Regions from separate parts of the Streptomyces sp. NPDC057249 genome, predicted to be linked through region 2. Evidence: predicted binding sites of a transcription regulator. Region 2 holds the regulator's gene; the other holds the start of a gene.

Region 1 (15,275 bases), on a different contig from region 2:
CGCCGCTGGTCACCAGGAGCGACCGCCACAGCACCTCGCCCTTGCCGGGGGCGGCGGGGAGGCGGGGGAGGATCGCGTCGCGGTGGACGACCCGGGCGCCCGCGCGGCGGGCGACCTCGGCGGTGGCGTCCGTGGAGCCCGAGTCGATCACGACCAGCTCGTCCACCAGCGGAACGCGCTCCATCAGCTCCCGCCGGATCGTCGCGACGATGTCCCCGACGGTCGCGGCTTCGTTGAGGGCCGGTAGAACGACGCTGACGCCCGTACCGTTCGCGGCGGTCCGCACGCTCGCCGGCGGGTGGTCGGCGGCCGACCAGGAACGCCTGGTCAGCCAGCGTTCGACCTCTTCGAGCACGGTCGATACTCCCTGTATGTGATCCATCTCGCGGTACGGACGGCTATCTCACCCGTCCGGTCCTTCGGTTACAGTCTTGAACAACGCGGACGGCCATCGCATGCCGGGGTCGGTCCGCCGACAAATGCGCGGATCATCCAAGATCCGTCGCCACAGCGCTCATCCAGAGGGACAGAGGGAACGGCCCGTTGAAGTCCCGGCAACCCTCCTGCCGACCGCGAGGTCAGGTGGGGAAGGTGCCAATTCCGTCTCGCGGCGAAACGCGTCGTGAGGAAGATGAGGAGAAAGGGCCTCGCCATCATGGCTGTTGAGACTGTCGCAGCGAACACCGAATCTTCCGTGGACCTGGGTCCCGCCGCGGCTCTTTCCTGCCGCGAGTGCGGTGAACGGTTCGCACTGGGTCCCATTTTCGCCTGCGCGTCCTGTTTCGGGCCGCTCGAAGTGGCGTACGACCTGCCGAGCGGCTCCCCCGACGAGCTGAAGAAGCGCATCGAGGCCGGTCCGAACAACATCTGGCGCTACGCGCCGCTGCTGCCGGTGCCCGCCGACGTGGCCGACAAGCCCAACCTCAACCCCGGCTTCACCAAGCTCGTCAAGGCCGACAACCTCGCCCGCGAGCTGGGTGTGACCGGCGGCCTGTACGTGAAGGACGACTCGGGCAACCCGACGCACTCCTTCAAGGACCGCGTCGTCGCCATCGCCGTCGAGGCCGCCCGCGCCTTCGGCTTCACCACGCTCTCCTGCTCCTCGACCGGCAACCTGGCCGGCGCGGTCGGCGCCGCCGCGTCCCGGGCGGGCCTGCGCTCCTGCGTGTTCATCCCGCACGACCTGGAGCAGGGCAAGGTCGTCATGGCCGCGGTGTACGGCGGCGAGCTGGTCGGCATCGAGGGCAACTACGACGACGTCAACCGCTTCTGCTCCGAGCTCATCGGCGACCCGCTGGGCGAGGGCTGGGGGTTCGTCAACGTCAACCTGCGTCCGTACTACGGCGAGGGCTCCAAGACGCTCGCGTACGAGATCTGCGAGCAGCTCGGCTGGCGGCTGCCCGACCAGATCGTCATCCCGATCGCGTCCGGCTCGCAGCTCACGAAGATCGACAAGGGCCTCCAGGAGCTGATCAAGCTCGGCCTGGTCGAGGACAAGCCGTACAAGATCTTCGGCGCCCAGGCCGAGGGCTGCTCCCCGGTCTCGACCGCCTTCAAGGCCGGTCACGACGTGGTCCGCCCGCAGAAGCCGAACACGATCGCCAAGTCCCTCGCGATCGGCAACCCGGCCGACGGCCCGTACGTCCTGGACATCGCCCGCCGCACCGGTGGCGCCGTCGAGGACGTGAACGACGAGCAGGTCGTGGACGCGATCAAGCTGCTGGCCCGCACCGAGGGCATCTTCGCCGAGACGGCGGGCGGGGTGACCGTCGGCGTGACCAAGAAGCTGATCGACGCCGGCCTGCTCGACCCGGCGCTCACCACCGTCGTCCTGAACACGGGTGACGGCCTCAAGACGCTGGACGCGGTGGCCGACACCTCGCAGGCGACCGCCACGATCCGCCCGAGCCTGGACGCCTTCCGCGCCGCCGGACTCGCCACCAGCTGACCACCCGAGACTCCAGGAAGGCACCGCCATGAGCGTCAAGGTCCGCATTCCCACCATCCTCCGCACCTACACCGGCGGCCAGGCCGAGGTTCCGGCCGAGGGCGCGACCCTCTCCGAGGTCATCGCCTCGCTGGAGAAGGACCACCCGGGCATCGCCGCCCGCGTGCTGGACGACCAGGGCAAGCTGCGCCGCTTCGTCAACGTGTACGTCAACGACGACGACGTGCGCTTCGAGGGCGGCCTGGACGCGGCCACCCCGGACGGTGCCGGCGTCTCGATCATCCCCGCCGTGGCCGGCGGCTGCTGAGTCAACGACTCCTCGGCGTCACCCCAGTTGCCCCCTCCGCGAGAGAAGCGGAGGGGGCAATTCTGCATGGTTGAGCGGGGTAGAGTGTGGGAAGTCCCCTTCGCTGCCCGTGCGCCCCGCATATGAAAATGCGCCGCGCCACGATCAGAAGCAGCCAATGTGCCTGCGCCTCATGCGCCTTAAGTCACCTTTGTCGGGCCCGACTTGCCCCGCAAACCCATGAATTCCTCATATTCGGGCGATCGGCGCTGCACAGAATTGTCGTCCGATTGACCTGTTGCACAGGGCAGTTGGGCAGATACATTCAGCCGCGGTCGACGCGCTTCGGCGCACACACGTTACAGGGGAGTTAGGCATGGCTCAGGGCACCGTCAAGTGGTTCAACGCGGAGAAGGGGTACGGCTTCATCGCGGTCGACGGTGGTGCGGATGTATTCGTCCACTACAGCGCGATCCAGATGGACGGGTACCGCACCCTCGAAGAAGGTCAGCGGGTCGAGTTCGAAATCTCGCAGGGCCAGAAGGGGCCGCAGGCGGACATGGTCAAGCTCGCCGTCGGCTGAAGCGCGGCACGGCACGTCGGCCGCGACGCCACGCACGTACGAAGGGTCCGTACCTAGGGGTACGGGCCCTTCGTACGTGCCCGTGGCGTGCCGGTCGCGTGCCCGGGGCGGTCCGGGGATGTCCACACTCCGGCCGAAGGCGCTTGCACTCTCGGGGGTCGAGTGCTAATCATTGGGCTTAGCACTCTCCAGGTGAGAGTGACAGAATTTGGACCGGGCCGGTGAGGCCCGCAGGCCAGGCGGGGAAGGAACCGCAGGGCACGCAGGCCGTCCGTCGCGGGCGCCACTCGGTCCGGAGCAATCCACCCCTGTCCGGGAGGACCACTTCACATGGCCAAGATCATCGCGTTCGACGAGGAGGCCCGGCGCGGTCTCGAGCGCGGCATGAACCAGCTCGCCGACGCCGTCAAGGTCACCCTTGGCCCCAAGGGTCGCAACGTCGTCCTCGAGAAGAAGTGGGGCGCCCCCACGATCACCAACGATGGTGTGTCCATCGCCAAGGAGATCGAGCTGGAGGACCCGTACGAGAAGATCGGTGCGGAGCTGGTCAAGGAGGTCGCCAAGAAGACGGACGACGTCGCCGGCGACGGTACGACCACCGCCACCGTTCTCGCCCAGGCGCTCGTCCGCGAGGGCCTGCGCAACGTGGCCGCGGGTGCGAACCCGATGGCTCTCAAGCGGGGCATCGAGAAGGCCGTCGAGGCCGTCTCCGCCGCCCTCCTGGAGCAGGCCAAGGACGTGGAGACCAAGGAGCAGATCGCTTCGACCGCCTCCATCTCCGCCGCCGACACCCAGATCGGCGAGCTCATCGCCGAGGCCATGGACAAGGTCGGCAAGGAAGGCGTCATCACCGTCGAGGAGTCCCAGACCTTCGGTCTGGAGCTGGAGCTCACCGAGGGTATGCGCTTCGACAAGGGCTACATCTCGGCGTACTTCGCCACCGACATGGAGCGCATGGAGTCGTCCCTGGACGACCCGTACATCCTGATCGTGAACTCCAAGGTCAGCAACGTGAAGGACCTCCTTCCGCTGCTGGAGAAGGTCATGCAGTCCGGCAAGCCGCTGCTGATCATCGCCGAGGACGTCGAGGGCGAGGCCCTGTCGACCCTGGTCGTCAACAAGATCCGCGGCACCTTCAAGTCCGTCGCCGTCAAGGCCCCGGGCTTCGGCGACCGCCGCAAGGCCATGCTCGGTGACATCGCCATCCTCACGGGCGGCACCGTCATCTCCGAGGAGGTCGGCCTCAAGCTGGAGAACGCCGGTCTCGACCTGCTCGGCCGCGCCCGCAAGGTCGTCATCACCAAGGACGAGACGACGATCGTCGACGGCGCCGGTGACAGCGACCAGGTCCAGGGCCGCGTCAACCAGATCCGTGCCGAGATCGAGAACTCCGACTCGGACTACGACCGCGAGAAGCTCCAGGAGCGCCTGGCGAAGCTGGCCGGCGGCGTGGCCGTCATCAAGGCCGGTGCCGCGACCGAGGTCGAGCTGAAGGAGCGCAAGCACCGCATCGAGGACGCGGTGCGCAACGCCAAGGCCGCCGTCGAGGAGGGCATCGTCGCCGGTGGTGGCGTGGCTCTGCTCCAGGCTTCGGCCGTCTTCGAGAAGCTGGAGCTCGAGGGTGACGAGGCGACCGGCGCCAACGCCGTGAAGCTCGCCCTGGAGGCCCCGCTCAAGCAGATCGCCGTCAACGGTGGTCTCGAGGGTGGCGTCGTCGTGGAGAAGGTCCGCAACCTGGCCGTCGGCCACGGCCTGAACGCCGCGACCGGCGAGTACGTCGACATGATCGCCGAGGGCATCCTCGACCCGGCGAAGGTGACGCGCTCCGCGCTGCAGAACGCCGCGTCGATCGCCGCGCTGTTCCTCACCACCGAGGCCGTCATCGCCGACAAGCCGGAGAAGGCCGCCGCGGCCGCTCCGGGCGGCATGCCGGGCGGTGACATGGACTTCTGATCCCTGACGGATCGGCAGTTCCAGCAGTACCGAGACACCGGCCCCCGGGGATGCGTCCCCGGGGGCCGGTGTCGTCGTGTGTACGGGTACGGGCTCAGCCCGCGTCGAGGCCGTCCACGAGGCGGTTGAGGAAGCGGTCGAACACGGCGTCGGGGGTGACGGGCCGCCCGGCCGTCGCGAGGGCCTCGGCGTCCACGTGACGGTCCCGATGACCCCCACCGCCCACCGCTTCGCACCCGGCCACCGCCTCCGCTGGCAGATCGGCCCCGCCCCCCACCCGCGCTACGCGCTGAACCCGGGCACGGGGGAGCCCCGGATCGACGCGACGGAGTTCGTCCCCGTACGGGTGACGGTGCACGCGGACTCGGAGTTGACGCTGCCGGTGGGGACGACCGGGTAGGACCGACGCGGTGGCGGTTGCGTCGCTTGCGCAAAAACATGACATCGCGACGCACTTCTTCCATGCGAAAGTGGAAACATCCCGCGTGCATCTTGTGGGAGTGGTGACGCGCGCCCTACTGTCGCTTCACTCATGACGGTGGCGGCCTCCCCACGCGCGCACGGCCGTTGAGCCCCGTCGTTCCCTCAGAGAAACGGGCATGCGATGTCACGGAAGAACGCCGCCGTCGCGGCGGCGGTGCGAAGACCGCGCCGGGCCGGGCTGTACGCGTCCGCGGTCGCCTCGGTGACCGCGGTCGCCGTCGGGTTCGGGGTGCTGGCCGGGGCGCCCGCGCTCGCCGGGCCCCGGCCCGCCGCCGCTCCGGCCCCGGTCGTCACGCGCGCCGCCCTCGATCCCGCGCTGGTACAGGGGCGCGGCGCGAAGGTGGCGTTCGCGGAGCAGGAGGCCGAGAACGCGGTGACCGACGGGACCGTGATCGGGCCGGACCGGGACGCGTACACGCTGCCGTCCGAGGCGTCGGGGCGTCGGGCGGTCAAGCTGGCGCCCGGGCAGCACGTGGAGTTCACGCTGCCCGCGGCGGCCGACGCGATCACCGTGCGCTACAGCATCCCGGACGCGCCGGGCGGCGGCGGGATCACGGCGCCGCTCGACGTCTCGGTGAACGGCTCCAAGCGGTCCACGATGACGCTGACCTCGCAGTACTCCTGGCTGTACAACCAGTACCCGTTCTCCAACGACCCGGGGGCCGGGCTCCTCCACCCCGACTGGTGGATCACCGAGTGCGGCTGCGTGCCCGCCGACACGACGCCCGCCCCGGTCGTGGACAAGCCGTTCCGGCCCAGCCACTTCTACGACGAGCAGCGGCTCCTGCTCGGCCGCACGTACCGCGCGGGCGCCACCGTGCGGCTGACCGTGCCGGCCGGGAGCCGGGCCGCGTGGACGGCGATCGACCTGCTGGACTCCGAGCGGGTGGGGCTGCCGCACATCGAGCTGTTCGCCGCCAACGTCCTTGCGTTCGGGGCCGATCCGACCGGGCGGCGGGACGCGGCGGGGGCGATCGAGAAGGCGATCGCGTTCGCCCGGCGCGCCCATCTGAAGGTGTACATCCCGCCGGGGACGTACCGGGTGGACCGGCACATCCTCGTGGACGACGTCACGATCGTCGGCGCGGGCAACTGGTACACGAAGATCAAGGGCCGTGAGGTCGCGCTCGCCGAGCCCGCCGCCGACGGGTCCACGCACACCGGCGTCGGCTTCTACGGGAAGTCCGCGGCCGAGGGCGGCAGCCGCAACGTCCATCTCTCCGGCTTCGCCATCGAGGGCGACGTGCGTGAGCGCATCGACACCGACCAGGTCAACGCGATCGGCGGCGCGATGAGCGATTCGACCATCAAGGGCCTGCACATCAGCCACACCAAGGTCGGCATGTGGTTCGACGGCCCGATGCGGAACCTGAAGGTCTCCGACACCGTGATCGTGGACCAGATCGCGGACGCCATCAACTTCCACACCGGTGTGACGGATTCGCGCGTCACGAACACCTTCGTACGCAACTCCGGCGACGACGGCCTCGCCATGTGGGCGGAGAAGACCACGAACGCCCGCAACACCTTCGACCACAACACGGTGCAGACCCCGGTCCTCGCCAACGGCATCGCGATCTACGGCGGCAGCGACATCACCGTCTCCGACAACCTCGTCGCCGACCCGGTCCGCGAGGGCAGCGCTCTGCACCTCGGCTCCCGCTTCGGCGCCGAGCCCTTCGCCGGGAAGGTGGACGTCGCCCGCAACACCACGGTCCGCGCGGGCACGTTCGAGCTCAACTGGAAGATCGGGCTCGGGGCGCTGTGGGTCTTCGCCCTGGACCGGAGCATCGACGGCGCGGACATCCGGGTCACGGGCAACGACTTCCTGGACAGCACGTACAACGCGATCATGCTGGTCTCGGACTGGGCGGTGAAGGACCGGTACGTCATCGAGAACATCCACTTCAAGGACGTCCGGGTCGACGGCACCGGCACCTCCGTGCTGAGCGCCCGCGCGGCGGGCGGGGCCACCTTCGAAAACGTGGACGCGCGCAACGTGGGCGCGGTGGGCGTCAACAACTGCGGCTCGTTCCACTTCCCGTCGACCGGTTCGGAGTTCGGTCTGACGGACCTGGGCGGCAACGACGGCGGCTGGCTCGCGCCGTGGCTGCTGCCCAACACGATCACCTGCGACGACCGCCCGGAGGTGGTCCCGCCCCCGGCGCCCTCCACGTGGTGAGGCGCGGCTCCTAGTCGGTGGCCGGTCCGGGCGGGCCGGCCACCCCGACGCACGCCTCGTTGCCCTCGGGGTCGGCGAGGACCCAGTTGTGCGGGGCGTCCGCGTCGTTCAGCAGCCGTCCCCCGGCGGCCAGGGCCGCGGCTATCCGGGCCCCGGCCTGGTCGTACGGCACCCATACGTCGACGTGGACGCGGTTGCGCTGGGGGCGCGGGGCGTCCATCCGCTGGAAGTAGAAGGGGGCGCCGCGCCGGCGCGGGTCGACCAGGTCCTCGGGGCTGCCGGCGCGGTGCTCGTAGCCGAGCAGGGCGCGCCAGAACGCGACCACGGCGGGGCCGTCGAGCGCGTCGACGGTGACCTGCACGGTCTGCACGAAGGACGGGTCGGCGGTGAGGCCGAGGGCGCGGGCCGTCTCCGATATCCGCCGGGCCACCTCGACATGCCGGCCGGTCATCCCGAAGTAGTCATCGGTGAGCGCGATCAGCCGTACGGTCACGCCGTCGCGCCGCACGTCGATGTCCGGGTGGTCGTCGCCGAGGTCCGGCAGTTCGCCGATGGCCCGGACGAAGCGCGTACCGGTCGCGAACGATCCGCCGGTGCGGAAGTGGGCGCACGCGCCCTCGCCGACGACGCGCCAGTCGTTCAGGCCGGCGGTCTCGTGGAATTGCTGCGGCCTGATGCGCACGGTGGTGCCGGTTCCCGAAGTCATAGGCTCAACGTAGCGCGCGGGTCCGACAACGGCCCCTGTGCGCGGGGAAACCAGCTGTTCACGCGACCCACGGGAGTCATCCGGCATGGCCGTCATCCACCGCACCACCCTGTCGCCGACCAAGCTCGAACTGCTCGCCACCTGGCTTCCGACCCGCCCCTGGTACGCGGGCTCCGCCGGCCCGTCCCTCGTCAGGTCCGGCGGCTTCCGCCTGGACGACCCGCAGGGCGAGGTGGGCATCGAGTTCATGGTGGTCACCGACGCCTCGGGCGCCGAGCCGGTGCCGTATTTCGTGCCGCTCACCTACCGGGGCGCCGCGCTCGAAGGCGCGGAGGACGCCCTCATCGGCACGACCACGCACGGCGTGCTCGGGCAGCGCTGGGTGTATGACGGGTGCCACGACCCGGTCCTGGTGGCGCAGCTGTTCGCCCTGCTGGACGGCCGTGCGGAACCCCAGGCCCAGAGCGTCAGCGACGCCCCTGACCCGACGATCACGCACTCCCACACGGGCGCCCCCTTCGGCGCCGCGGTCCCCCGTGCGTCGGACACCCCGGAGGGCACGGACCTGCCCGCCACCGGCACCACCCTCCACGTGAACCGCGTCCTGCGACCGGCCGCCGAGGCCCCGGCGGGTGCGACGGGCCACGTGTCCGGCCCGTGGCGCACGCCGGAGGACGTGGAGGTGCGGGGGGTGTTCGCGGAGGTGCGTACGGCGTAGCGGCCGCCTGCGGGCGCGTCAGCGGCCCGGGCGGTCCGATTTCGGGATCAGGCCCGCCCGTACGGCCCGGGCCTGGGCCCTGACCTGCTGGGCGGGGAGAGTGGGGGTGTCGCGGGCGGGCCTGCCCGAGCAGGGGCGGCACTTGCCGCCCGGGAGCGCGTCGGCGGTGCCGGGGGCGCGGCACTCGCTGCATTCCAGGGTGCGCAGGACCGGGCGGGGTTCGCGGTCCGGGGGCAGCTTCGTCTGGAGGCGCTTGGCCACGAAGGCCGCCGGGTGGTGGACGGGGTCCGGGAGCCCGGAGGTGAGGGCCCGGAAGACCTCGGTCTCCGTGGCACCCCGGCGCAGCCACTCCGTCACCTGCGGTTCCAGCGCCACGCACTCCCGGTGCGACAGCGACAGCACGGGGGCCTCGCGGCCCAGCGCCGCGAGCAGGATGAACGCCCGCGAGCGCGTTTCCCGCTTGCTCTCCTCGGGTACGTCGCCCCGGCTGAAGCCCGCCCACCAGGTGTCGTCGCGCGCGGTGCGGGAAAAGAACGTCCGGGTCACCCACAGCAGGTTTTCCCCGCTCGCCACGCACTCGCTGCCCCGGCGCAGGTGCCCCGCCTCCTGAAGGCGGTTCAGCGATGTGCGGATCGCGCACTGCCCGTACGGGAGCGTCTTGGCCAGCGTCTTCACGGAGATGTCCGCGCCGTCGCACAGTCCGTCGATGTAGGCCGCGATGGCCGCGTCACGGGGGTTGAGGTGCGTGAAGTCCTGACCCGTACGCGGGCGTTGGTCCGGGGCGGAACGCTTGCCGTAACCGGGGTTCGCCATGGGGTGGCCGGGGAAGGGTGCGCTACTAGACTGGGCGTCAGCCATCTGATCGTCTCCTCAGCTTTCGATCGAGGTGGTCAGGCCCCTGGCGGTGTTCGCGCACCGACGGGGGCCGTCTTGTGGTCTATGTCCGTGCTGAAGCTAAAGCGTGCCTACCCTCCGTCGCAACTTGATCGCGAAAAGTGAACCCTTGCGGGTAGCGGGGGCGGGTGGGCGGGTACAGGCCCGCCCAACCAATCCACTCAAAGAGCGCTCGGAACTCGCGGCTTGAGCCCCGAGAAGGCGCGTTGGAAGATGGAGTTGCCGGATCTGCCGGGCCTATCGTGCCCTTATGCCGGTTGAACTGATTCGCATCGTTTCCCGTGACTCTCCGATGGCACTCGCTCAGGTGGAGCGCGTACGTGCCGAGCTGGCCGTGCTCCATCCCGGCATCCGGACCGCCGTCCTTCCGGTGAAGACGACCGGTGACAAGTGGATGGGCGACCTCAGCCAGGTGGAGGGCAAGGGGGCCTTCACCAAGGAGGTCGACGCCGCCCTCCTCGCCGGGGAGGCCGACCTGGCCGTGCACTGCGTCAAGGACGTCCCGGCGGACCGGCCCCTCCCGGCCGGCACGACCTTCGCGGCCTTCCTCAAGCGGGACGACATCCGGGACGCGCTCATCCACCCCGGCGGCCTCACCCTCGACGCGCTCCCGGCCGGTACGCGGATCGGCACCTCGTCGGTGCGCCGCGTCGCCCAGCTCGGCGCCTCGCACCCGCACCTCACCTGCGTACCGATGCGCGGGAACGCGAACCGGCGCCTGGCGAAGCTCGACGCGGGCGACGCCGACGCGCTGCTCCTGGCCGCCGCCGGCCTCGCCCGGATCGGCCGGACCGACGTCATCACCGAGATCCTCTCGACCGAGACGATGATGCCGCCGATCGGCGCCGGGGTCCTCGCGCTCCAGTGCCGCGAAGGCGACGACGAGCTGATCGACGTCGTCAGCCCGCTCGGCGACCACGACGCCTACCGGGAGACGCAGGCCGAGCGGACGCTGCTGCACGTCCTGCAAGGCCACTGCAACAGCCCGATCGCCGGTTTCGCCCGGGCCGAGGGCAACGGCGAACTGTCCCTCCGTGCCAGCGTGTTCTCGCCGGACGGCAAGACCGTCCTCAACGCCCACGAGTGGGCGGGCCGGCTCGACCCGGCCACGCTCGGCACGTCCGTCGCCGTCGCCCTCCTCCGTCAGGGCGCCCGCGACGTGATCGACGGCATCGCGCACTGACGGCACCCCCCCACCGGCGAGGCCCGGCACTCAGGACAAGGGCCGGGCAGGCGTTACCTCCTGGGTGTGGACGACCGCGTCGAACCAGGTGGTGAGGGCGGCACCCGACATGTGGTGGGCCTCGTCGTGCCGGGGGTCGTACAGCGGGCTGATCAGTCGGATGCGGGTCGGGGCGTCGAGGACGCGGCGCACCGGCTCGGGGCGGGGGAGGGCCAGGTCCAGGAGGTAGGCCGGTCTGGCCCCGGCGGCCTCGCTCAGCACGTTGTCGATGAAGTCCGGGCCCGGAACCGGCAGGGGCAGGGGCAGGCCGATGGAACCGTGAGCCAAGGTGAGTCCGACGGACCGGAAGTCCGGGCCCATGCACTCGCGTAGGTATCCGCCCATGTTCTTGTGCGTTTGCGGGGGCTCGGCGGGGCCTACGGACACGGTGCGCGGGGAGCCGACTGCGGTGTGCGCCATGCCGCCCCAGTAGACGACCTTGTCGCCCGTGTGCCGCTGCCACCAGGCCGCCCCGTCGGCGAGTGTGCGTTCCACCTGGGCCAGCCCGTCGAGTCGCGTGGCGTCGCGCACCGGTTCGGCCGGTGGCTGCGCGAGACGCACCGGGTCGTCCGGGTGGCGCTCGTTGTAGGACCTCATCCACCGTACGAGTGCGAGGATCTCCGCCGTCCGCCAGAACAACCGCGCCTCCGCCAGCATGGCCGCCGGGTCACCCTCGCCCGTGGCGACGTACGCCGCCAGGCCGAGTCGGCCCGGAGCGTCGCCCTCCAGGACGACGCTCCGGAATTCCTCCTCCTCCACCAGCAGGCGGACGATCCGGTGCGCCGTCTCCGACAGTTCGCGTGTCTGCCGGCTGGCGGCTCCCAGCGCCACGATCTTGGCGTCGCGCACCAGAGGGGCGAGTGGCCGCAGATCATCCAACGGCTCGTCGGGCTTCCTCGCGGTGAGCGTGTGGGAGTTCTTGCTGATCCATTCCGTGGCTGTGGCTGTGGCTGTCTGCATGGACGAGATCGTCCGGCCTCAAGTGAGGTTGAGGTCAAGGGCGCCGGTACCACCGCGCATGTCGCTGGTACCGGCGCCCGGTTCTCGCCGCGTCGCGTCAGCCGTGCTTGAGGTCGGTGACGAACTGCTGCCAGGCGGCCGATGCGAAGACGACCGCCGGGCCGTCGGTGACCTTGGAGTCGCGGACGGGGACGACGTCCGGGATGCCGTCGAGGACTTCGAGGCAGTCCCCGCCGTCGCCGCCGCTGTACGTGGACTTGCGCCAGGTGGCGACCTCTACGCAGTTGCCGCCGTCGCCGCCGCTGTACGAGGACTTCCGCCAAGTGGCCGTGGACAGGTCGTAGTCAGAACCGCTGCGCTTCATGCTCGTAATCCTCCGCCACCGACTCGATCAACGCCAGGGACGCTGCCGGTGAGAGCGCGCTGGCCACGACCAGATCGTAGGTCAGTTCGCACTGACGGACCGTTGCCGGATCGTCTTGCAGATGGCCGATGCCCATGCCGTCCACGTAGGCGAGTGGTGGCTCGTCGGCGAACGACATCAGCTTCAGAGAGCCGGTCAGGGCGGCATGGGCACCTGCGGAAAAGGGCAGCACTTGCACGATGATTCGGTGCTGTCTCATCAGGTCGGCGATGTGGCGGAGGCCCCCTGCCATGCATGCGGGTCCGCCCACCCTCCGACGTAACACAGCTTCGTCCAGAACGACCCACAACATCGGCAGTGTTGGATCGGCGAGGAGTCGTGTTCGGTCGAGACGGGCTGCCACGAGTTCATCGATCACGCACTCGACCGCCGTGGGCTGGTACTCCCGGAACACGGCTCGCGCGTACGACTCCGTCTGCAAGAGGCCCGGGATGAGCTGCGGCGCGTACTGCTTGATCTCCGTCGCGCGGGCCTCCGCCTCGGCCGCCTCCGCGAAGTGATCCGGGTACTTCGACTTCTTCAGCGCCGCGCAGTTGCGCTTGAAGAAGCCGTCCGCGCTCAGGATCTCGTCGAACTTGACCGCCTGGTCCATCTGCATGCGCCGGACCCCGGACTCCAGCTGGCCGATGAACGAGCCGCTGACGAACATCGGGGCGCCCAATTCGGTCTGGGAGAGGCCCGCGCGTTCTCTTCGGTGGCGGAGTTCGGCGCCCAGGAGGGCTCGGGGGGAGGACGAGGGGTCGAGCTTTCTGGGACCTGGCATGACAACTCCCTGTTACACACGTGCGCTTGTTGGGCCTGCGCCCCTTCCAGGCTAGCGAGAGAATCACCACTCTGGGTATGCATCGTCGTTACTCAGTGTGGAAGGAATGGATCATGACGACAACGGAACGGCGCAGGGCTGCGGTGGCGAAGATTCGGGAGGCCGAGGAGGTGGTGGCGTTGCTGAAGGAGGGCTTCGCGCGGGCCGGGGTGAAGCTGCCCTCGCTGCGCATCGACCTGGCCTCGTGCGCGGGTGACGACCCGGCGGTGCTGGTGGACCTGGGGCGCTGCAACCTCGCGGCGGCGCAGCAGCTCAGCAGGGTGCTGGACGAGAAGGCGGCGGCCTCATGACGGGCGGGGACGGCCTGGAGGCTTGTACGCCGGAGCCGGGGTCGTTCGCCGTGGATGTACGGGACGGCCGGATCGGCCGGGTGATGGGGCGCGTCGGGCCGTACGTGCGGCTTCGGCCGCCGGGCGGCGGGCCGGCGTGGGACTGCCCGGCGGAGTCCGTACGCCAGGCGCCGCCGGGGGCGGTGCTGCGGGCGCGGGTGACGGAGATCAACCGGGAAGGGCAGTTGCCGCGATGACGTGCCGTCGGGCGGGCACGGGTGCGCGTCGGTCACTGCCCCGGGGGCGGCGGCTCGGCGCCGTTCCGCGCAAAGCCGCCGGGGCCTCGCGGAGTGACCGTTAGCCTGCGTGGATGGTGACCATGGACATGGAAAGCGACGCGCAGGTGGCCCTTCGGGCGGCGTCGGCGGGGGCGGCCGTCGTGCGCGAGATGTACGGGGCGTCGCTGGCGCGGTACGAGAAGGGCGGCGGTGACTTCGCGACGGCCGCCGACATCGCGGCGGAGGAGGCCGTGCTCGACGTACTGCGCGCGGCCCGGCCCGAGGACGCGGTGACGGGTGAGGAGAGCGGGGCCACGGGGGCGGCCGGGGCGGGGCGGCGGTGGCTGGTGGACCCGCTGTGCGGGACGCTCAACTACGCGGTGGGCAACATGCTCGTCGCGGTGAACGTCGCGTTGCGGGACGCCTCCCGCGTCACGGCGGCGGCCTCGGCCGATCCGTTCAGCGGCGAGGTCTTCTGGACGGACGGTGCGGGGGCTTGGGTGCGGCGGGAGGACGGGCGGGACGAACGGCTCATACCCTCGGCCGGCTCCCGGCTGGTGGACGTCAACCTGGACCCGCCGTTCCCGCACGCGCCGGCGTTCCGGGCGGTGGAGCTCATGGCCGCGCCGGAGTTCGTCGCCGGGTTCCGGCCGCGCGTCGTGTCCAGCACGGTGGCCGTCGCGTGGGTGGCGGCGGGGCGCAGGGCCGCGTACGTCACCGACGGCGGGCCCGGCCTGCGGCTGGACAGCGTCCACTTCGCGGCGGGCATCGCGCTCTGCGAGGCGGCGGGCTGCGTGGTGACCGGGATCGACGGGCTGCCGGTGGACCAGGGTGCGGGCGGCTTGGTGGTGGCTGCGGACCGGGAGACGCACGGGGTGCTGTTGGGGCTGGCTCAGGAGCAACGGTGAGCGGCGCTCGGTGCGTCGCTCACACGAACGTGGGACGCTGAGGAAAGCGGGCTCGCGCCGCGAAACCGTCGATCTACGCTCCCCGGACAGGCTTCAGAAGAAGGGACCCGCGATGACCGCCGCGATGGTCGAACACCAGCAGGACCCTGAAGGCCGCCAGTGGGACTACCTCCTGCGCACCTGGCAGGAACTGGACGTGCCCGAGGGATGGCGCGCCGAGATCGACGAAGGGCAGATCGTCTTGGTACCGCCGCCGCACGCACATCACAACGGGATCGCCGCCAAGGTGCAGCGCTGCCTCTACGGGAACCTGCCCGACGTACTGGAGATCTACCAGACGCTGGGCGTGCACGTCGCCCCGCTCGACAAGCTCTACGTCCCCGACCTCGTGGTCATGCCGTCCGAGTTGATCGACGCCGCCGATCCCGACGTCAGCGCCCCCATGGACGCCTCCGAGGCCCTCCTCGTCGTGGAGATCACCTCGAAGGGCAACGCCCGCGAGGACCGTACGAAGAAGTACCGCGCCTATGCCCGCGCCGGTGTGCCGATGTACCTGCTGATCGACCGGTTCGACACCCGGGGTGCCATGGCCACCCTGTTCACGGAGCCGGGCGAGCACGGCACGTACAAGCACGCGG
Region 2 (15,275 bases):
CAGTCCTGCCCGCGCGGCACCACCGGCCACCCCGCGATCCCCACCGACGCGGGCTTCACGGCCTCCCACACGTCGATGTACGGGTGCCCGACCACCAGCACGTCGCCGTCCGACACCTGGGCCGCGATCCGGGACTCCTTGGAACCGGGCACCAGATGGTCGACCAGCACCCCGAGGCGGGCGTCCGGCGCGGGCGAGAACTCCCGCACGATCGCCGGCAGGTCGTCGATGCCCTCCAGGTACTCCACCACCACGCCCTCGATGCGGAGGTCGTCGCCCCAGACCCGCTCGACCAGCTCCGCGTCGTGCCGGCCCTCCACGTAGATCCGCCCGGCCCGCGCCACCCGCGCCCGCGCCCCGGGCACCGCCACCGAACCGGAAGCCGTACGCGTGGGCCGCACCGGGCCCCCGGCCGACGGGCGCACCAGCGTGACGACCCGCCCCTCCAGCAGGAAGCCGCGCGGTGTCATCGGGAAGACCCGGTGCTTGCCGAACCGGTCCTCCAGGGTCACCGTCGGCCCCTCGGCGGTCTTCTCGCACCGGATGACCGCGCCGCAGAAACCGGTGACCGCCTCCTCCACGACCAGATCGGTCTCGGCGGGCACCTCCGGGGCGGGGGCGGACTTCTTCCACGGCGGGGTCAGATCGGGCTGGTAGCTGCGCATCGCACGACGATAATCGGGGAAGACCTACGACACGCCGAGCCGCCCCGCCAGCGCCTCCCGCTGGGCCCGGACGAACGCGGCGTCCACCACGGCCCCGTGCCCCGGCACGTACCGCGCGTCGTCCCCGCCCAGCTCCAGCAGCCGGTCCAGCGCCGCCGGCCAGCGCGCCGGGCGGGCGTCCGGGCCCGCCTGGGGTTCGCCGGACTCCTCGACCAGGTCGCCGCAGAACACCAGCGCGGGGGCACCCGGGACCAGCACCGCGAGGTCGTGGCCGCTGTGCGCCGCGCCCATGTCCACCAGCACCGCCTCCCGGCCGCCGCCCAGGTCCACCGTCAGCTCCCCGCGCACCTCGTGGCCCGGCGCCACCAGCACATCGACGGAACCGGCCGCGTCCGCCTCGGGCAGCCCCTGGGCCACCGCGTCCGCGTACAGCTCGTCCGCCCCGCGCCGCAGCAGCTCCGCCGTGCCCTCGGAGCCGTACACCCGCGCGCCGGCGAACGCCGCCGTGCCCAGCACATGGTCGAAGTGGGGGTGGCTGAGTGCGATGTGCGTCACCCTCCGGCCGAGCAGCGCCTGCGCCTGGGTGCGCAATTCCACACCCTCGCGCAGTGACGAGCCGGTGTCGCAGAGCAGCACCCCGTCCGGGCCGGCCACCAGCAGGGCCGTCGCGTCCCAGACCGGAAGGCGCCGGCGGCCCGTTCCGTGACCCAGCCGCTCCCATCCGAAGTCTTCCCAAGAGGCATCCATACGGCGACGCTATCGGCAGCGACCTGCGCGATCGGGCGGCACGGCGGCCGGTCGCCCTTGCTAGGGCACCACCCCGTCGCCGTACACTGGCCGGGGATCGCTGGCACTCGTACGCACCGAGTGCCAGGAGGAATCCCGGGAACGGCCCGGGAACACCGACGTGGAGAGCTGGAGGTGTGCGCGCGATGCTCAGCGAACGCAGACTCGAAGTGCTGCGCGCGATCGTCCAGGACTACGTCGGGACCGAGGAGCCCGTCGGCTCCAAGGCGCTCACCGAGCGGCACAAGCTGGGGGTCTCCCCGGCGACCGTCCGCAACGACATGGCGGTGCTGGAGGAGGAGGGCTTCATCGCCCAGCCCCACACCAGCGCCGGGCGCATCCCGACGGACAAGGGCTACCGGCTCTTCGTGGACAAGCTGGCGGGCGTCAAGCCCCTCTCGTCACCGGAGCGCCGCGCCATCCAGAACTTCCTCGACGGCGCGGTCGACCTGGACGACGTCGTGGGCCGTACCGTACGGCTGCTCGCGCAGCTGACCCGGCAGGTCGCCGTCGTGCAGTACCCCTCGCTGACCCGTTCGACGGTGCGGCATGTGGAGCTGCTGTCGCTGGCCCCGGCGCGGCTGATGCTCGTGCTGATCACGGACACCGGCCGGGTCGAACAGCGACTGGTGGACTGCCCGGCGCCGTTCGGCGAGACCTCCCTCGCCGATCTGCGGGCCCGGCTCAACAGCCGGGTGGTGGGGCGCCGGTTCGCGGACGTCCCGCAGCTGGTGCAGGACCTGCCGGAATCCTTCGAGAGCGAGGACCGGGGAACCGTGTCCACCGTCCTCTCGATCCTGCTCGAAACCCTCGTCGAGGAGACGGAGGAGCGGCTGATGATCGGCGGCACCTCCAACCTCACCCGCTTCGGACACGACTTCCCGGTGATGATCCGGCCGGTGCTGGAGGCACTGGAGGAGCAGGTCGTGCTGCTGAAGCTGCTCGGCGAGGCCAAGGACTCGGGCATGACCGTACGCATCGGGCACGAGAACGCCCACGAGGGGCTCAACTCCACGTCCGTCGTCGCGGTCGGCTACGGTTCGGGCGACGAGGCAGTCGCCAAACTCGGCGTGGTCGGACCGACCCGCATGGACTACCCCGGAACGATGGGAGCGGTACGCGCAGTGGCACGTTACGTCGGACAGATCCTGGCGGAGTCGTAAGTGGCCACGGACTATTACGCCGTACTCGGCGTGCGCCGCGACGCTTCCCAGGACGAGATCAAGAAGGCATTCCGGAGGCTCGCCCGCGAGCTGCACCCGGACGTCAACCCCGATCCGAAGACCCAGGAGCGGTTCAAGGAGATCAACGCCGCTTACGAGGTCCTCTCGGACGCGCAGAAGAAGCAGGTCTACGACCTCGGCGGCGATCCGCTCTCGCAGTCCGGCGGCGCCGGCGCGGGCGGCTTCGGCCAGGGCGGCTTCGGCAACTTCTCCGACATCATGGACGCGTTCTTCGGTACGTCGTCGCAGCGCGGGCCCCGCTCGCGCACCCGGCGCGGCCAGGACGCGATGATCCGGCTGGAGATCGACCTCGCCGAGGCGACCTTCGGCACCACCAAGGACATCCAGGTCGACACCGCCGTCGTCTGCACCACGTGCAGCGGCGAGGGCGCGGCCCCCGGCACCTCGGCGCAGACCTGCGACATGTGCCGCGGCCGCGGTGAGGTCTCCCAGGTCACCCGGTCCTTCCTCGGCCAGGTCATGACCTCCCGTCCCTGCCCGCAGTGCCAGGGCTTCGGCACCGTCGTGCCGACCCCGTGCCCGGAGTGCGCCGGCGACGGCCGCATCCGCTCGCGGCGCACGCTGACCGTGAAGATCCCCGCCGGTGTCGACAACGGCACCCGCATCCAGCTCGCGGGCGAGGGCGAGGTCGGCCCCGGCGGCGGCCCGGCCGGCGACCTCTACGTCGAGATCCACGAGCTGCCGCACGCGGTGTTCCAGCGCCGCGGCGACGACCTGCACTGCACGGTCACCATCCCCATGACGGCGGCGGCCCTCGGCACCAAGGTGCCGCTGGAGACGCTGGACGGCCTGGAGGAGGTCGACATCCGGCCGGGCACCCAGTCCGGCCAGTCCGTCCCGCTGCACGGGCGCGGCATCACCCACCTGCGGGGCGGGGGGCGCGGCGACCTCATCGTGCACGTCGAGGTGACCACCCCGATGAAGCTGGACCCCGAGCAGGAACGCCTGCTGCGCGAACTGGCCGAGCTGCGCGGCGAGGAGCGGCCCACCGGCCAGTTCCAGCCGGGCCAGCAGGGCCTGTTCTCCCGCCTGAAGGACGCCTTCAACGGCCGCTGACGGCACCCGCCCGCGCGGTACGGACCCGGGCCCCGGGTCCGTACCGCGCCGCGGCCGGACGGTTCGCGGGGCGGGCATCACGGGACAGGAAGGACATGACACGATGCGGTCATGCCCTCCGCGCTGACCGCTCTCTGCCGGTATCCCCTCGTGCAGGCCCCCATGGCCGGCGGTCCGTCCTGCCCGCAGCTCGCCGCCGCCGTCTCCGAGGCCGGCGCACTCGGCTTCCTGGCCGCCGGCTACAAGACGGTGGACGCCCTGCGCGACGAGGTCCGCCAGGTGCGCGGCCTGACCGGGCAGCCCTTCGGCGTCAACCTCTTCATGCCGCAGTGCGAACCGGCCGACCCCGCCGCGCTGGCGGACTACCGCAGCCGGCTCACGGGCGAGGCCACCGGTTACGAGACCGCGCTCGGCGACCCGGACGTCCCCGGCGACGACGGTTACGAGGACAAGGTCGCCGTCCTCCTCGACGCCCCGGTCCCGGTCGTCTCCTTCACCTTCGGCTGCCCCTCGCGCGACACGCTCGACGCGTTCGCGGCCGCCGGTACGTACACCGTGGTCACGGTCACCTCGCCGGAGGAGGCCCAGGCCGCCGAGTGGGCCGGGGCCGACGCCGTCTGCGCCCAGGGCACCGAGGCGGGCGGCCACCGCTCCACGTTCCACGACGACCCGGCGACCGAGGACGGCGGGACCGGGCTGCTGAGCCTGGTCACCCAGGTCCGCGAGACCGTGCAGATACCGGTCGTCGCCGCCGGCGGCCTGATGCGGGGCGCCCAGATCGCCGCCGTCCTCGCGGCGGGCGCCGACGCCGCCCAGCTCGGCACCGCCTTCCTGGCCTGCCCGGAGTCCGGCGCCCACATCCTGCACAAACAGGCCCTGACCAACCCGCTGTTCGTCCGGACCACCCTCACCAGGGCCTTCTCCGGGCGCCCGGCACGCGGCCTGGTCAACCGCTTCGTGCGTGAGCACGGCCCGTACGCCCCCGCCGCCTACCCCCAGGTCCACCACCTGACCTCCGGGCTGCGCAAGGCCGCCGCCCGCGTCGGGGACGCCCAGGGCATGTCGCTGTGGGCCGGGCAGGGGCACCGGATGGCCCGCGAGCTGCCCGCCGGCCGGCTGGTCCGGCTGCTCGCCGACGAACTGGACGCCGCACGGACGGCAGTGAGCACGAGGAGCACACAGTGACGGCACCCGTCTTCGTCGTCGGACACCTGCCCGACGCCCCCGAGTTCGTCCTCGACGGGCCCGAGGGACGCCACGCCGTGTCCGTGAAGCGGCTGCACACCGGCGAGGAGGTCGTCCTCACGGACGGCCGCGGCCGGTGGGCCCGGGGCGTCGTGCGCGCCGCCGAGGGCAAGGACCGGCTGGTCGTCGGGGACCTGGACCCGGTCCACGAGGAGCCGCGCCCCGCGCTGCGGATCACCGTCGTCCAGGCCCTGCCCAAGGGGGACCGGGGCGAGGTCGCCGTGGAGACGATGACCGAGACCGGCGTCGACGCGGTCGTCCCGTGGCAGGCGGCGCGCTGCATCACCCAGTGGAAGGGCGACCGCGGCCTCAAGTCCCTGGCCAAATGGCGCGCCACGGCCCGCGAGGCCGGCAAGCAGTCGCGCCGGGTGCTCTTCCCGGACGTGGCGGACCTGGCCACCACCAAGCAGGTCGCCGGCCTCCTCGCCGCGGCGGACTTCGCCGCCGTCCTGCACGAGGACCGCGACTACCCGAGCGAACCCCTGGCCACCGTCGCCCTGCCCGAGGAGGGCGAGATCGTGCTGGTCGTCGGCCCCGAGGGCGGGGTGTCCCCGGACGAACTGGCCGCGTTCGCCGCCTCCGGCGCCCGCACCTGCCGCCTCGGCCCCACGGTCCTGCGCACCTCGACGGCGGGCACCGCGGCGACGGCACTGCTCCTGGGACGCACGGGGCGCTGGTCGTGAACCGTCCCCGATGGGGTTCTGACTGCTGTGGGCTGAGCGTGCATGAGTGAGCTGTGGTGCTTGGGAGTGAGTGGTGGGGGTGTGGGGGAATGCAGGTTCTGGGATCGAATGGGTGACCTTGTGGAGGGTTGCTCGTTGTTACGGGTGGTGTGGTGTGCCGGTCGTGGGCGGGGGTGTGGTGGTGGGCGGTGTGCGGGAGTTGGCGGCGTCTTTCGTGGTGGCCGGAGCGTCCGGGGTGGCGGTGCGGGGCCGTCTCAAATGCCTCACCGAACAGGACGAGCGGGTGTTGCGGGCGGTGGGCGCGTATCAGGGTGGGCTGGCGTCGCGTGATCTGAAGGCCCGGTGTGCGGACGGCCTGGGCCACAGCGCTGAGTCGTGGGCTTCGCGTAAGCGTGGGTTGACGGGAGTGTCGTCGTCGCGGATCGCTGGGGCGATCACGAAGGCGTCGCATGATCAGTGGGCGCTGGCCCGGCGCTGCCTGGCCGCCCATATCCGGAGCCTTGAGGCCGGGATCAGCGTGCTCAGGCACCGGTTGTCGCTCCCGGTCGGGGCCAAGGGGACGAAGCGGGCGGCGGGTGGTTACCGGTCCAGGGGTGAGTGGTTTCACAAGTCCCGCCGTCTGAAGACCCTGGAGGACCGGCTGGCGGCTGCTGTCGCGGACTGGCAGGCGGGGCGGGTGGTGCGGGGCGGGAAGCGCCTGTTGAACACCCGCCATCATCTCGCCGAGGCCGGGCTGACGCAGGAGCAGTGGCGTCAGCGGTGGGAGGCGGAACGGTGGTTTCTCGCGGCGGACGGTGAGTCGGGGAAGCGGTATGGGAACGAGACCATCCGCGTCACCCCGGACGGCCGGGTCAGCATCAAACTCCCCGCCCCTTTGGCCCACCTCGCCAACAGCGCACACGGCCGCTACACCCTCACCACCCCGGTCGGGTTCGCGCACCGGGGTGCGGAGTGGGCCGACCGCGTCGAAGGCAACCGTGCTGTCGCCTACCGCATCCACTACGACGCCGGCCGGGACCGCTGGTACCTGACCGCGTCCTGGCAACGACCCGTCGTGCAGACCGTCCCGTTGGAGGCGGCTCGGGCCGGGGGTGTGATCGGGGTGGACACCAACGCCGATCACTTCGCCGCCTACCGCCTCGACGCCCACGGCAACCCGGTCGGCGAACCCCACCGCTTTCCGTACGACCTGTCCGGAACGGCCGCACATCGCGACGCGCAGGTCCGCCACGCCCTCACCCGCCTCCTGCACTGGGCGAAGCAGACCGGTGTCACGGCGATCGCCATCGAGGATCTCGACTTCGGTGCGGAGAAGACGCGGGAGAAGCACGGCCGCCGGAAGCGTTTCCGGCAGCTGATCTCCGGTATGCCCACCGGCAAGCTCAAGGCCCGCCTGGTCTCCATGGCCGCCGAGCACGGTCTCGCGATCATCGCGGTCGACCCGGCCTACACCTCGCGGTGGGGTGCTCAGCACTGGCAGAAGCCACTGACCACCCCGCACCGGAAGATGTCCCGTCACGATGCCGCCGGTATCGCGATCGGGCGACGCGCCCTCGGACACCCGATCCGGCGTCGGACGACACCGCCCCCACACGACCAGAGCGATCGTGCGAGGCATCGGACCGTCCAGGCCGCACCAGGTGCCCCAGGGCGTGAGGGGCCCCGCCCCCGCATTCCCGGACCACGGACACGATCCGTGCCACCGGACGCGGCGAGAACGCGGGCAACCAGGACACCCAAAACCGTTCGGGATGTCCGCAGCGAACAGGAATGGATCCAAGACTCACTCCTGCTCACTGAATAGGAACGGTGGTTGTGCCCGGAAGCGGTCTACCGCGCCGTCACCTGCGGTGGGAAGCTGCCCGTATGGGGACATCAAGGGCAGGGGGCCGTCGCGCGGCCCGTCGTTTTCCGGCCGCGCTCTGCCTCGCCGCGGCCGCCGTCGCCGGGCTCACCGCCTGTGAACCGGGCGACGCCACCGGCGCGTTGAACACCGCGTCCGTCGCCTTCACCACGGACCGGACCGCCACCCGCGCCCTGGAGCACGAAGGCGTCCAGGTGCGCTGGCTGACCTGCACGGCCTCACTCGACGGCGGCGGCACCCCCCGCTCGGCGGCGCCCTCCGCCGCGCGCCGGACGGCCGAGGTCCACTGCGACGGCAGGACGAAGTCCGGCGGCGACATCGCGCTGGACGGGCAGGTGACCTACGCGGTCGAAGGCCGGTGCGTGCGGGGCGACATGACCGCGAAGAGCGGTGGCCGCGCCGTCTTCCGGGCCACCCTGCTCGGCGACTGCACCGCCCCGGCCACGACCGCGCCGCCGGCCGGCCCTCCGGGCCGGGGCGACGGCCCGACGGCCACCGTGACGGTGACGGTCACCGCGTACCCCGGCAAGTGAGGCCGCAGGAGGGGGAGTCGGCGGTCACCGTCGGTTCGCGTGCATCGGTGGAGGACCCGCACCGCATGACGTACTCCGGCCAACCCCGTGCCACCCGGCACACCCGCGGCCTAGGGTGATCGTGTGACACAGCCTTCCTACCTCAGGTACCCCCACGTCCAAGGTGATGTGATCGCCTTCACCGCCGAGGACGACGTCTGGCTCGCCCCGCTCGACGGCGGCCGGGCGTGGCGGGTCAGCGCAGACAACCGTCCCGTCACCCAGCCGCGCATATCTCCCGACGGCACCCTCGTCGCCTGGACGTCCACCCGCGACGGGGCGCCCGAGGTGCACATCGCCCCCGCCGACGGCGGGCCCTCCCGGCGGCTCACCCACTGGGGCGACGCCCGCACCACCGTGCGCGGCTGGACCCCCGAAGGCGACGTGCTGGTCACCAGCACCCAGGGGCAGGTCTCACTGCGCCGCAGCTGGGCCCGGGCCGTCCCGGTCGACGGCGGTCCCGCGCGGACCCTCCCGTACGGCCCCGTCGGCTCCCTCGCGTACGGGCCCGCCGGGCGCGTCCTGCTGCTCTCGGCCACCATGGGGCGCGAAGCCGCCTCCTGGAAGCGCTACCGGGGCGGCACGGCCGGCAAGCTCTGGATCGCGGCCGAGGACGACCCGCTCCAGTTCACCCGGGTCCACCAGGACCTCGACGGCAACATCGAGTGCCCGATGTGGGTGGGGGAGCGCATCGCGTTCCTCTCCGACCACGAGGGCACCGGCGCCCTCTACTCCTCGCTGCCCGACGGCACGGACCTGCGCCGGCACACCCCCGTCGACGGCTTCTACGCCCGGCAGGCCACCACCGACGGCACCCGGGTCGCCTATGCCTCGGCCGGTGAACTCTGGCTCCTGGACGGCCTGGAGAGCGACGAGCCCCGCCGCGTCGAGGTCCGGCTCGGCGGCCAACGCGCCGACCTCCAGCCCTACCCGCTGCACGCCGACAGCCACCTGACCAGCGCGTCGCCCGACCGCACCGGCCGGGGCAGCGCGGTCCTGTCGCGGGGGGCGGTCCACTGGGTCACCCACCGCGAGGGCCCCGCCCGCGCACTCGCCGCCGAGCCCGGCGTACGGGCCAGGCTGCCGCGCACCTTCCAGGCCGACGGCGACCAGCAGGTCGTCTGGGTCACCGACGCCGAGGGCGACGACGCGCTGGAGATCGCCCCCGCCACCGGCACCGCCCCCGGCGCCACACCCCGCCGCCTCGCGGCGGGCCGGCTGGGCCGCGTCCTGGACCTCGCCCCCGCCCCCGACGGCAGCCGGTTCGCGGTCGCCGCGCACGACGGGCGGGTGCTGATCGTCGAGCGGGAGAGCGGCGAGATCCACGAGGTGGACCGCAGCGAGAACGGCGACGCCTCCGGCCTCGCCTGGTCGCCCGACTCCGCCTGGCTCGCCTGGTCGCACCCCGGCCCCGAGCCGCTCAGCCAGCTCAAGCTGGCCCACATCGCCGACCTCTCGGTCTCCGAGGCCACCCCGCTGCGGTTCCGGGACTTCGCGCCCGCCTTCACCGCCGACGGCAAGCACCTGGCCTTCCTCTCCGAGCGCGCCTTCGACCCCATCTACGACGCCCACGTCTTCGACATGGCGTTCATCGGCTCCTGCCGGCCGCATCTGCTCACCCTCGCGGCGACCACGCCTTCGCCGTTCGGGCCGCAGCTGCACGGCCGGCCCACGGAGAAGGAGAAGGGCGGCGACGGCGAGGACAACCCCACCGCGCTCCCCATCACCCGCATCGACCTGGACGGCCTCGCCGACCGGATCGTGCCCCTTCCCGTCGAGGCCGCCGTCTACTCCTCGCTGCGCACCGCGCGTGACGGGCTGCTCTGGCTGCGCCACCCGCTCACCGGAGTCCTCGGCACCAGCGGGGCCGGCCCGGACGCCCGCCGCCCGGACACCGTCCTGGAGCGGTACGACCTGGAGAAGCTGCGCTGCGAGGAGCTGTCCTCGGACGTCAGCCGTTTCGCGGTGAGCGGTGACGGGAAGCGGCTGGCGATCATCAGCCACGGCAAGCTGTCCGTCGTCCCCTCCGACAGCCGGGTGCCCGCGGGCGACGACGACCACGACGACGCCGTGACCGTCGACCTCTCCCGCATCCGCCGCACCCTCGACCCGGCCGCCGAGTGGCGCCAGATGTACGACGAGGCCGGGCGCGTCATGCGGGACAACTTCTGGCGCCCCGACATGGGCGGCGTCGACTGGGCCGGGGTCCTCGACCGCTACCGGCCGGTCCTGGAGCGCGTCGCGACCCACGACGACCTCATGGACCTGCTCTGGGAGGTCCAGGGCGAGCTGGGCACCTCGCACGCCTACGTCACCCCGCCCGGCGGGTGGCGCGACGACGCGGCCCGGCAGGGGCTGCTCGGGGCGGACCTCTCGCGCGCCGAGGACGGCAGCTGGCGCATCGACCGCGTGCTGCCCTCCGAGACCTCGGACCCGGCGGCCCGCTCGCCGCTCGCCGCGCCGGGCGTCGCGATCCAGGCCGGGGACGCGATCGTGGCCGTCGACGGACACCCCGTCGACCCGCTCACCGGGCCCGCGCCGCTGCTCACCGGCTCGGCCGGCAAGCCCGTCGAACTGACGGTCTCCCCGGCCGACGGGGGCGACCGGCGCCACGTCGTCGTCGTGCCCGTCGCCGACGAGGAGGCACTGCGCTACCACGCGTGGGTCGCCGACCGGCGGGCGTACGTGCACGAGCGGTCCGGAGGGCGCCTCGGCTACCTCCACGTCCCCGACATGGTCGGCGGCGGCTGGGCCCAGATCCACCGCGACCTGCGCACCGAGATGGCGCGCGAGGGCCTGGTCGTGGACGTCCGGGAGAACCGGGGCGGCCACACCTCGCAGCTCGTCGTGGAGAAGCTGGCCCGCCGCATCGTCGGCTGGGACCTGGCGCGCGGCATGCGCCCCACGAGCTACCCGGGCGACGCGCCCCGGGGGCCGGTGGTGGCCGTGGCGAACGAGTTCTCCGGGTCGGACGGCGACATCGTGAACGCGGCGATCAAGGCGCTGAAGATCGGGCCGGTGGTCGGGGTCCGGACGTGGGGCGGCGTGATCGGCATCGACAGCCGGTACCGGCTGGTCGACGGGACGCTGGTCACGCAGCCGAAGTACGCCTTCTGGCTGGAGGGGTACGGGTGGGGCGTCGAGAACCACGGCGTCGACCCGGACGTGGAGGTCGTGATGACGCCGCGGGATCACGCCGAAGGACGTGATCCGCAGCTGGACGAGGCGGTCCGGATCGCGCTGGAGTCGCTGGAGCGGGCGCCGGCGAAGGTGGCACCCGAGCTGCCGGGCCTCGCGGAGTGACCTCGGCGGGGTGGGGGCGGGAGCGCCTGCGGCGTGCCGGTTCCCCACCCCGCCCCTTCCCGAAACCGGGGCGCCGCCCCGGACCCCGCGCCTCAAACGCCGGCGAGGCTGACAGCCGGGAGCGGGGGTCCGGGGGCAGCGCCCCCGAAAGGCTCCGGGCGCGGGGGCGCCCCGATAGGCTGGACCGCAACGGATCACCCGAGCCCAAGGAGCGCGTAAGCGAATGGCAGGAGAACCGCAGCCCGACTGCCTGTTCTGCAAGATCGTCTCGGGGGAGATCCCGGCCACCGTCGTCCGCGAGACCGACACCACCGTCGCGTTCCGCGACATCAACCCCCAGGCCCCCACCCACGTACTCGTCATCCCGCGCCTGCACCACCCGGACGCCGCGTCCCTCGGCGCCGCCGCACCGCAGGTGCTCGCCGACGTGCTGTGCGAGGCGGGCAACGTCGCCGCCGACGAGAAGATCGACCGGACCGGGTACCGGGTCGTGTTCAACACCGGCGCCGGCGCCGGCCAGACCGTGTTCCACGCCCACGCGCACGTCCTGGGCGGCCGGGGCCTGGAATGGCCGCCCGGATAGATGTCGGCACGTGAACTCGTCGTGCTCGGGACCGCCAGCCAGGTCCCGACGCGGCACCGGAACCACAACGGCTACCTGCTGCGCTGGGACGGCGAGGGCATCCTCTTCGACCCCGGCGAGGGCACCCAGCGGCAGATGCTGCGGGCCGGGGTCGCCGCGCACGACATCAACCGGATCTGCGTCACGCACTTCCACGGCGACCACTCGCTGGGCCTGGCCGGGGTGATCCAGCGGATCAACCTCGACCGGGTCCCGCACCCGGTGACCGCCCACTACCCGGCGAGCGGGCAGCGCTTCTTCGACCGGCTGCGGTACGCGACCGCGTACCGCGAGACCGTGAAGCTGACCGAGGCCCCGGTCGCCGCCGACGGACCGCTGGCCACCACCGCCGCGTACACGCTCGACGGCCACCTGCTCTCGCACCCCGTCGAGTCGTACGGCTACCGGCTCACCGAGCCGGACGGGCGGCGGATGCTGCCCGCGAAGCTCGCCGAGCACGGCATCCGGGGGCCGGACGTCGGACGCCTCCAGCGCGAGGGCCACCTCGGCGGGACCACGCTCGCCGACGTGTCCGAGCCCAGGCGCGGACAGCGGTTCGCGTTCATCATGGACACCAGGCTCTGCGACGGCGTGTACGCCCTCGCCGAAGGCTGCGACCTGCTGGTCATCGAGTCGACGTTCCTCGACGCCGACCGGAAGCTGGCCGCCGACCACGGCCACCTGACCGCCTCCCAGGCGGCCCGGGTCGCCCGGGAGGCCGGCGTACGGCACCTCGTCCTGACGCACTTCTCGCAGCGCTATCCGGAACCGGAGGCGTTCGAGGCCGAGGCCCGGGCGGCCGGTTACGAGGGCGAGCTGACCGTCGCCCGGGATCTCATGCGCGTACCGGTCCCCAGCCGGCACGCGTAGCACCACGCACCACGCACCACCCCCACACGATTGAGACCACTGTGCACCTCCCCAAAGCCGAACTCCACCTCCACATCGAGGGAACCCTCGAACCGGAACTGGCCTTCGCGCTCGCCGCGCGCAACGGCGTGACCCTGCCCCACGCGGACACCGAAGCCCTGCGCACCGCGTACCTCTTCGAGGACCTCCAGAGCTTCCTGGACCTCTACTACGCGCTGATGGCCGTGCTGCGGACCGAGGACGACTTCGCCGAACTCGCCGACGCCTACCTCACCCGCGCCGCCGCCCAGGGCGTCCGCCACGCCGAGATCTTCTTCGACCCGCAGGCCCACACCGCGCGCGGCGTGCCCATCGGCACCGTCGTCGAGGGGCTGGGGCGGGCGCTGGAACGCAGCGAGGAGAAGCACGGCATCTCCACCCAGCTGATCATGTGCTTCCTGCGCGACCAGTCCGCCGAGTCGGCCCTGGAGACCCTGGAGGCGGCCCGGCCGCACCTGCACCGGATCAGCGCCGTCGGCCTGGACTCCGCCGAGGTCGGCCACCCGCCCGTGAAGTTCCGCGAGGTGTACGAACGGGCCGGCGAGCTCGGCCTGCGCAAGGTCGCCCACGCGGGCGAGGAGGGGCCGCCCTCGTACATCCGCGAGGCGCTCGACGTGCTGGGCGTGGAGCGGATCGACCACGGGCTGCGCTGCATGGAGGACCCGGACCTGGTGAAGCGGCTGGTCGCCGAGCGCGTCCCGCTCACGCTGTGCCCGCTGTCCAACGTACGGCTGCGCGCGGTCGACACCCTGGAACAGCACCCGCTGCCCGCGATGCTGGAGGCCGGGCTGCTCTGCACGGTCAATTCCGACGACCCCGCCTACTTCGGCGGGTACGTCGGAGACACCTTCCACGCGGTCCACGAAGCGCTCGGCCTGGACCGCGAGCAGCTGCGCACCCTGGCCCGCAACTCCTTCCGGGCGGCCTTCCTCGACCACGACGAGGAGCGCAGGGCGCGCTACCTGTCCGAGGTCGAGGCGTACGCGTTCGACTGACCGCCGCCCGCCGGGCCGGCCGTCCGGAAGGCGTTCCGGCCGAGCCGGCGGCGGCGCAGGGCCGGGATGCTGATCTCCGCGACGGCCTGCTCGGGCGCGCCCACCTTGGGGACCGCGCCGGGCACCGCACCCGTGGTGACCGCCAGCAGGGCCGCCGGCGCACCGCCCCGGCGGCGGACCGAACCCGGCACCAGCGGACGGCCGCCGACGTGCAGGGCGACGGCCGTCACCGGCAGCGCGACCAGCAGGGTCGCCGCGCCCAGGATCAGACCCATCCCCGGGAACTTGGCCTCCTCGGACAGCACACTGCCGAGCACCGGTCCGCAGGCGACGCCCACGGAGGAGGCGGACCCGGCGAGGACCGCCCAGCGGCCGCGTACGTCGAGGGAGGCGGCCAGACCGATCAGGTACGACAGGACCACCGGGTAGACGGTGTTCCACAGGATCTCGCCGGTCGCGAAGGAGCTGAGGCTCCCGGCGGACGAGCTGAGCACGATGCTCCCCGCGATGACGGCGGTGCCCACCCCGATCGGGACCGCGCGCCCCAGCTTCGAGCCCAGCACCCCGGCGCCCATCACACCGAGCAGCCCGGCGCCCAGCGCGGCGGCGAACACCGCGCCGATCGTCACCTCGGACAGCCCGACCTGGTCCACGCCGATCCGGCTGCTGACGCCCCACAGCGCGTTCTGCGCCATCGACCAGACGAGCATGCCGCCCGCGAGGACCAGTCCGGAGCGGCGGTGCGGCAGCCGGCCCGCCGAGGGGGTGGCCGGCCCGGCCGGGGACGAGCCGCCGAGCCGGGAGGTGGCCGGCCAGACCAGCAGCGCGACCAGAGCGATCGAGGCGAACGGCAGCCGGTGGCCGCCGCCCAGGTGCGGGACCGTCAGGTACAGGGCGCCCGCGGTCGCCGAGACGCTCAGCAGCCCCAGGGACGAGGTGCGGTGCGGGTCGCTCTGGGCGGCGATGCCCGCCGCCGCGACGGCGGTCGCCGTGCCGGAGCCGAAGCCGCCGACCACCGCGCCCGCGACCACCAGCGGCACGGTGCCGGCCAGTGCCGCACAGCCGTACCCCACCGCGCACAGGATCAGTCCCACGCGCGCCGGTCTGCACGGCCCGTACGTCTCCACGCGTCCCGCCAGGGAGAAGCCGGCGGAGGCGGAGCTGAGCAGCAGCGCGCTGCCGACCAGCCCGGCCTGGGCCGTGCTCAGGCCCAGATAGACGGAGAGCCGTCCCACGATGGTGGGGAGGAGATAGGCGGCGAGGTAGCCGGCGGTGAACACGGCGACCAGGGGCCACGCGGCGCGAGGGCGCGAGGACATGGGCGTTCCTGA

The links. Region 2 encodes HrcA, which represses chaperone genes, less so after heat shock. Its sites were predicted from a motif close to TTNGCACTCNGNNNNNCNGAGTGCNAA; they were not measured.
Region 1: the regulator HrcA is predicted to act here: its motif matches at 2,960-2,986, upstream of groL (chaperonin GroEL).

Annotation. Positions count from the first base shown of each region.
Region 1 is NZ_JBHUXS010000005.1:16,897-32,171, forward strand. It holds gene ACFUJY_RS10820 (glucosyl-3-phosphoglycerate synthase) at 1-355, opposite strand, end outside; SAM riboswitch class I at 512-638, shown strand; gene thrC (threonine synthase) at 656-1,948, shown strand; gene ACFUJY_RS10830 (MoaD/ThiS family protein) at 1,977-2,255, shown strand; gene ACFUJY_RS10835 (cold-shock protein) at 2,611-2,817, shown strand; gene groL (chaperonin GroEL) at 3,148-4,770, shown strand; partial or broken gene ACFUJY_RS10845 (TetR/AcrR family transcriptional regulator) at 4,865-4,960, opposite strand; gene ACFUJY_RS10850 (hypothetical protein) at 4,979-5,170, shown strand; gene ACFUJY_RS10855 (glycosyl hydrolase family 28-related protein) at 5,375-7,435, shown strand; gene ACFUJY_RS10860 (VOC family protein) at 7,446-8,141, opposite strand; gene ACFUJY_RS10865 (1,4-alpha-glucan branching protein) at 8,227-8,859, shown strand; gene ACFUJY_RS10870 (hypothetical protein) at 8,878-9,672, opposite strand; gene hemC (hydroxymethylbilane synthase) at 10,004-10,936, shown strand; gene ACFUJY_RS10880 (erythromycin esterase family protein) at 10,967-11,935, opposite strand; gene ACFUJY_RS10885 (DUF397 domain-containing protein) at 12,033-12,299, opposite strand; gene ACFUJY_RS10890 (helix-turn-helix domain-containing protein) at 12,280-13,122, opposite strand; gene ACFUJY_RS10895 (hypothetical protein) at 13,236-13,472, shown strand; gene ACFUJY_RS10900 (hypothetical protein) at 13,469-13,708, shown strand; gene ACFUJY_RS10905 (inositol monophosphatase family protein) at 13,822-14,637, shown strand; gene ACFUJY_RS10910 (Uma2 family endonuclease) at 14,750-15,275, shown strand, end outside.
Region 2 is NZ_JBHUXS010000015.1:45,151-60,425, forward strand. It holds gene ACFUJY_RS25540 (DUF3097 domain-containing protein) at 1-665, opposite strand, end outside; gene ACFUJY_RS25545 (MBL fold metallo-hydrolase) at 690-1,412, opposite strand; gene hrcA (heat-inducible transcriptional repressor HrcA) at 1,598-2,614, shown strand; gene dnaJ (molecular chaperone DnaJ) at 2,615-3,751, shown strand; gene ACFUJY_RS25560 (nitronate monooxygenase) at 3,863-4,936, shown strand; gene ACFUJY_RS25565 (16S rRNA (uracil(1498)-N(3))-methyltransferase) at 4,933-5,679, shown strand; gene ACFUJY_RS25570 (IS200/IS605 family accessory protein TnpB-related protein) at 5,861-7,483, shown strand; gene ACFUJY_RS25575 (hypothetical protein) at 7,546-8,076, shown strand; gene ACFUJY_RS25580 (S41 family peptidase) at 8,200-11,418, shown strand; gene ACFUJY_RS25585 (histidine triad nucleotide-binding protein) at 11,642-12,001, shown strand; gene ACFUJY_RS25590 (ribonuclease Z) at 12,002-12,910, shown strand; gene ACFUJY_RS25595 (adenosine deaminase) at 12,952-13,944, shown strand; gene ACFUJY_RS25600 (MFS transporter) at 13,908-15,263, opposite strand.